2 linked regions of the Paludisphaera borealis genome follow. The protein of the gene in region 1 interacts with the protein of each later gene in a pairwise test. Links are inferred from orthologs where the notes say so. Each region holds a gene or a part of one and is shown on either strand. Other genes may lie near its edges.

Region 1 (3,154 bases):
TCGGCCGCGACGGCCCGGGCCAGGCGGCCGAGGATCGAACGGACGGCTCGGCGCCGGAGTTGCTGCATTAAAGGTGCTTCATCTTGAAACCCCAACGCCAGTCGAGCCGAATCCTTCGGCCGTTTTTGATATTGAGGATGTTTGATGATTCCGACGCGCACGATCGAGGAACTGACGCAGAAGAACGTGGCCGTCGTCGCTCAGATGGAAAGGGCTTCGCACGAGGTGCGGACGCGGGGCGAGCGGCTGGCCGACATGATCGCGGCGGCCGTGGGGAGCTGGACCTTCATCCTGATCCAGACGGCCTTGCTCGGGCTCTGGGTGGTGCTCAACATTCTGGCCTGGGCCAGGCACTGGGATCCGTATCCGTTCATTCTCCTGAACCTGGCGCTGTCGTTCCAGTCGGCCTACGCGGCGCCGATCCTGATGATCAGCCAGAACCGCCAGGCGAAGCTCAGCGAGCGCCGCAACCACCTCGACCTGCAAATCAACATGCTGGCCGAACAGGAGACGACCGAGATCCTTCACCTGCTGCGGCGGCTCTGCGAGCGGTCGGGCATGGACGTCAACGGGAGCGGCGGAGCGTGTTTCGAGGAGGAGACCCGGCACGATCGGATCATCGAGCAGATCGAGAACGAGATCGAAAAACCGATCGCCGAGGCAGTCGAGAGAGCCGTGGAAAAAGTCGCCGTCGAGATCGCCGAGCCGCCCGAATGAGACGGCCGCGACAACGCATCATCAACAGCTTATTTTTCCGTTCACTTGCCGAGCGTCGATTCGAGGTCGGCGAGGATGTCGACGACGTTCTCGAAGCCGGGGAGGAGCGGGTTCTTGGCGTCGTCCTTGAGCCAGCCGACGACCTTCTTCTCGGCCGACATGACGGTGGAGTGGTTGCGACCGCCGAAGAAGCGGCCGATCTCGCTGTAGGAGACGCCCGTATGCTTGCGGGCCAGGTACATGGCGACCATCCGGGGGTAGGCGAGGGTCCGGACCCGGCTGTCCGACTTGAGGCCGTCCCCCTCGACCTGGAAGAACGAGCAAACGGCCTTCTCGACATCGCGGAGGGCCACGACCTGGGAGGTGTTGCGGATGGTCTCGCGGAGGGCGGCGTGGGCGATGGTCATCGTGACCGCCTTGCCCGTCAGCGACGCCTGGGCCAACACGCAGTGGAGCGCCCCTTCCAGCTCGCGGACGCTCGTCCGGACGTGCTCGGCGATGTAGTCGATCACCGCTGCCGGGACGTTCACGCCCCGGCTCGCGGCCTTGGACTTGAGGATGGCGCGGCGGGTTTCGAGGTCGGGGGCGTCGAGCTTGATGACCATGCCGCCGAGGAACCGCGTCGCCAGCTCGTCGGTCAGCTTGGCGATCTTCCGCGGATGCTGGTCGGACGAAAGGACGATCGGAACCCCACGCTCGATCAGGGCGTTGAACGTGTGCAGGAACTCGTCCTGGGTCGCCCGCTTGGCGGCCAGGAAGTGGACGTCGTCGACGACCAGGGCGCTCGCCCCACGGTGCCGGCTGCGGAAGCCCGCCAGCGACGACGTCCGCATCGCTTCAAGGAACCCGTTGGTGAAGCTCTCGGCCGTCACATGGATGATATTCAGACCCGGATGAGCGTGCCGCAGTCCCTGGGTGATGGCCTCCAGCAGGTGGGTCTTGCCCAGGCCGACGCCGCCGTGGATCACCAGCGGGTTGAACGCCCGGCCGGCGGTCTTGACCATCTCGCGGGCCGCCGCGAAGGCCATCTGCGTCGACGGCCCGACCACGAAATCGTCGAGCCGGCGCATCACCCGAGCGGTCCCGGGGCCGGGCGCCGGAGCGGCGGGAGCGGCCGGGGCGGAGCCGGGAGCGGCGATCGCCGCGAGCCGGTTGGGGAAGCCTTGCACGGGCAACCGGGACGACGACGGGGAGGTCGAGCCGACCCGAGGCCGGGGCTTGCCGGGGATCGGCACGACGACCGTGTTGCCCGGCCGAGGCTCGCCCGGCTCCGACCGCTCGGGGACGATCTCGACGTCGCGGAACGGCGGGGCCTCGTCCTGGATCGAGAAGTTCAGCGGCAGCGACCGACCAGTGACCGCCTTGACGGACTCGGCCAGGCTGCGGGCGAAGTTCCCCTTGATCCAGTCGCGGAAATAAGCGTTGGGCACCTGCACATCCACCGACCCGCCGTCGCCGCTGACCCCCAGCCGAACCCCCTCGCCGAACCAGAGGCCGAACTTCGTCTCGCCGACCCGCTCGATCAGAGCGTCGCGGATCTCCGATTCCAACGCGTCAGAAACCGCTCGCTCGGGGAGGGCCGACTTTCGATCTCGCGTCCTGGATTTCTCGGCTTGCCCCAACATCGATCTCACCCCTGCCGCAAGACGTTCCCGACAACCTCGACCCGACTTCCGGACCGAAGCCCAATCCCTCGGCCGCCGACACGCTCCGTCGATCAGCCAGGAAGATATGCGCCCTGCATGGGACCCTGTCAAAGACATAGACGGGGCAAATTGGCGAAGGAACGAACCATAGGGAGAGCTATGCGGATTGCGCCGCCAGAAGCTGTAACGAGCAAGCAAAATCGTCCGGCGAGCCGGCGGCGCTTTGCGCAAAGCCGCGCGGAGAAAGCGATTAGACGTACAACGACCTACGGATTTCCCAGAATGACTCAAGCCGAGAACTTACACACAGGCCGGCCGCTACAAGCCCGAAGCGCAAGCGAGTGCATCCCATCCGATGGGCCATAGAGGGATGCACTCGCTTGCGCTTCGGGCTTGTAACACCCCTCGCTCAGGCTCGCCCCCAGCCGTGGGCTTCTCGACCAAACCGCCATTAGCATTCGGCGATTTCGGGAGAAAGTCGGAATAGTCGACCGGGCCCGTTAGTCTACCTGGACATTGAGATCAATCGGCATGCGGAGGCAAGGCCCGTGGCTGGCAAACCGAGCGGGGAGGCTCTCCGATCGATCCGCGTGTTGTTCAACGCGGGGACGGTCGGCGGGCTGACCGATGGACGACTCCTGGAGCGATTCACCGCCCGCGACGGCGAGGGTGCCGATCTGGCTTTCGCCGCCCTGGTCGAGCGGCACGGCCCGATGGTCCTGCGCGTCTGCCGGAGCGTGCTCCACGACGCCCACGAAGCCGAGGACGCCTTTCAGGCGACGTTCCTCATC
Region 2 (3,129 bases), 1.3 Mb from region 1 along the record:
CGCACGACGTCCCCCACGTCGGCCGTCCGGGAGAACTCGTCAAGGTCAAGCCCGGCTTCGCGCGGAACTACCTGCTGCCCCAGGGGCTGGCCACGTTCGCGACGCCCCACAACCTGCGGATCGTCGAGAAGCACCGCCAGCGGCTCCGCGAGCTTGAAGAGGCCCGCCGCGCCGACCTGCTCAACCTGGCCGCCCAGATCGCCCAGCGGTCGCTGACCATCGAAGCCAACGCCAACGAGGAAGGGCATCTCTACGGCTCGGTCAACGCCGACCAGATCGCCGCCACCCTCCACGGCGAAGGTTTCCCGATCACGACCGAGAACATTCGCATCGAAGGTCCGCTCAAGGATCTGGGCCTCTACAACATCAAGGTCCACCTGGGTCAGGACATCGACACCGAGGTCAAGCTCTGGGTTGTGCCGACGCACACCGACGAAGCCCCGGTCTGACCGACCCGCGGCTTTCGTTCGACGTCTCCGCGATCGATCCATCGAGGCGCCAGGGTTCCAGTCTCGGAACCCTGGCGCCTCGGATCGTTGACGGACGCGCCCCGCGTCGCCCCCCCCCCCGCAAAGTCGCGCCGTCCGACGCGACCCACTCCACGGCGGCCGATCGTTCCGATTTTCTGCGATGCCGAGGATCGGAGAAGCCGATACAATCGTACAGTCGGGTGGGCTCCGCACGACGCGTACGTCCTTCGCCCGAAACGATTCCTCGGCTTTTGTGGAGCGCTTTCGCTCATGTCGTCCGGACAGGGATACGGAAACGGAACACCCAGGGATGGCAACGGCGGTAACGGCTCGCACGGCAAGTCCGACGGGTCTGGCGGCTTGGGAGATCGTCTGCCGCCGCAGAACCTCGACGCCGAGCGCGGCGTGTTGGGCGCGATTTTGCTCGACAACGACGTGCTCCACGACGTGATCGCGATCCTGTCGATCGACGACTTCTATCGCGATGCGCATCAGGTCGTCTATCGCGCCGTCCGTGACATGTACGACGAGGGCAAGGCGGTCGACGCGGTGACGCTGGCCGACGAGCTGGTCCTTCGCGGTCAGTACAAGCAGATCGGCGGCGACGACCTGCTGGCCGAGATCGCCAACTGCGTCCCCCACGCCGCCAACGCCCGCTACCACGCCGACATCGTCCGCCAGAAGTCGGTCAGCCGGCAGTTGATCCAGACGTCGACCGACCTGATCCGCGACGGCTACTCGAACCTTTTCACGTCGCAGCAGCTCCTCGAAACGGCCGAGCAGAAGATCTTCGCCATCCGCGAAGACCAGATCAAGGGCGAGCTTCACGAGCTGAAGATCGTCCTCGAACAGGCCATGACGCGGATCTCGACGCGGGCGGAAGAGAAGCACCCGGTCTCCGGCGTCTCGTCGGGCTTCATCGACCTGGACGACGTGACCAACGGCTTCCATTCCGACCAGCTCATCATCCTGGCGGCCCGGCCTAGTATGGGTAAGACCGCGCTGGCGCTGAACATCTGCGACCACGCGGCGATCAACACGAAGGTCTCGACGCTCCTGGTCAGCCTCGAAATGGGCCGGCTCGAGATCGGCGAGCGGCTCCTCTGCGCCCGGTCGCGGGTCGACGGTCACAAGCTGCGGACCGGCCGCGGGCTCGACTATCGCGAGCTGAACAAGCTCGGCAAGGCGTTCGGCGAGATGCAGTCGTCGCCGATCTTCATCGACGACACGCCCGCTCGCAACATGCTCGAAATCATGGCCATGGCGCGGCGGCTGAAGCTCCGCCAGGACATCGGCCTGATCGTCATCGACTACATCCAGCTCATCGACGCCGAGGAGCAACGCGACAGCCGCCAGGAGCAGATCGCCAAGATCAGCCGACGCCTCAAGACCCTGGCCCGCGAATTGCGCATCCCGGTCATCGCGCTGTCTCAGCTCAACCGAGCCGTCGAGAACCGTGAAGACCGCCGCCCGCGCATGGCCGACCTTCGCGAGTCGGGCGCCATCGAGCAGGACGCCGACATCGTGCTGCTGCTCCACCGCCCCGAATACTACGACCCCAACGACCAGCCGGGCATCGCCGAGGTGATCGTCGCCAAGAACCGAAGCGGCCCCACCGGCACGGTCAAGATGACGTTCGTCAAGAACCTCACGCGGTTCGAGAACGTCGCCTCCATCGCCGAGCCGATCGACGAAGGCCGGCCGTTCTGAGCCGACGAAGTCGTCGTGCGCCGTGGCGTCCCGGAGCCTTGTCGTGGAGCAAATCCTCGACCGGCGTTCGGTCGCCCTTCGGCGGCCAGGAGTCGTCGCGATCGAGCCGTTTCGGGCGGAGCAGTGGCTCCTCAAAGACGTAAAAGGTGCGCGCCGCGCGGAACCGCGTGAACGGCACCGCGGCCGAGGTCGCCCACTCGCACGAGGCTTTCGGGGACGGCCTGGATCGCTTCGTAAGCCCTCGATCGAGGCTGCCAGGTAGGCGAATTCGTCGCTGCCCCCCCGATCAATCGCCGGCGGGTCACAGACGACGTGGCCGCTGGACATGAACGCGATCGGATCGAAGAACAGCACCCAAAGAGTCGTCACCGTCGCGACGAACAGTCCCCGCGCGGCCAACGGCCGATCGGCCGGCACATCGCCGATCGCACGGCGTCCCACTTCGAGATCCGAACCGCTCTCGACACCAGGCTGGTCTTCGCTCGGCCGCGCCGGCTCCAACCGCGCGGCTCTCTCGCTCACGCCACACCGAGCCACCTCCTCTTCCATCCTCGGGCAGGGCGAGAGCCGCGTGACGCGCGATCCGCTCGCGGGACCGCAGAGAGGCGATCGATCGGGTCTGGGGGGGGGACGTTGCGGGCATGCATCGGTCTGCCGTCGTCGTGTGTGGGAGACTCAACGAAATGATTCGTTTGAGCATCATCGCGTTGATCTTCATGAATCAACGCAGACGGCGATGTTTCAGGCGGTATGTTGGGCCTCTGTGTGCTGGGCACCAAGCACGCTCCTGGCTCTTCCAGTAACTAAGTCTCAAAGAAAAGAAGGTGAATGGATGATCAAATCATTGATTTGTGCCGTTCGAGTTCAATCGGTGAAGGTGCTCTTGGCTGCGAGCCTCGTCGCCGGCACGTCGCTGCTTTCCGGGACCGCCAAGGCAGACTTCACCAAC

Evidence for each region.
Region 2: the proteins of dnaA (region 1) and dnaB interact in binary tests that used the Escherichia coli proteins (3 or more experiments, as listed by UniProt). The link is inferred for Paludisphaera borealis from one-to-one orthologs.

The regions. Positions count from the first base shown.
Region 1 is NZ_CP019082.1:4,294,220-4,297,373, reverse strand. What follows is about bases 14-2,850. They hold dnaA (chromosomal replication initiator protein DnaA), read right to left. Parts: upstream 2,268-2,850; coding sequence 759-2,267; downstream 14-758. Other genes in these bases: BSF38_RS16755 (DUF1003 domain-containing protein), read left to right, coding at 145-717. Outside these bases: BSF38_RS16745 (sigma-70 family RNA polymerase sigma factor), read left to right, coding at 2,912-3,154. UniProt on the Escherichia coli protein: Plays an essential in the initiation and regulation of chromosomal replication. Binds in an ATP-dependent fashion to the origin of replication (oriC) to initiate formation of the DNA replication initiation complex once per cell cycle.
Region 2 is NZ_CP019082.1:3,012,433-3,015,561, reverse strand. The notes cover bases 149-2,960. They hold dnaB (replicative DNA helicase), read left to right. Parts: upstream 149-740; coding sequence 741-2,180; downstream 2,181-2,960. Other genes in these bases: rplI (50S ribosomal protein L9), read left to right, coding at 149-449. Outside these bases: more of rplI, read left to right, coding at 1-148; BSF38_RS11675 (hypothetical protein), read left to right, coding at 3,052-3,129. UniProt on the Escherichia coli protein: The main replicative DNA helicase, it participates in initiation and elongation during chromosome replication. Travels ahead of the DNA replisome, separating dsDNA into templates for DNA synthesis.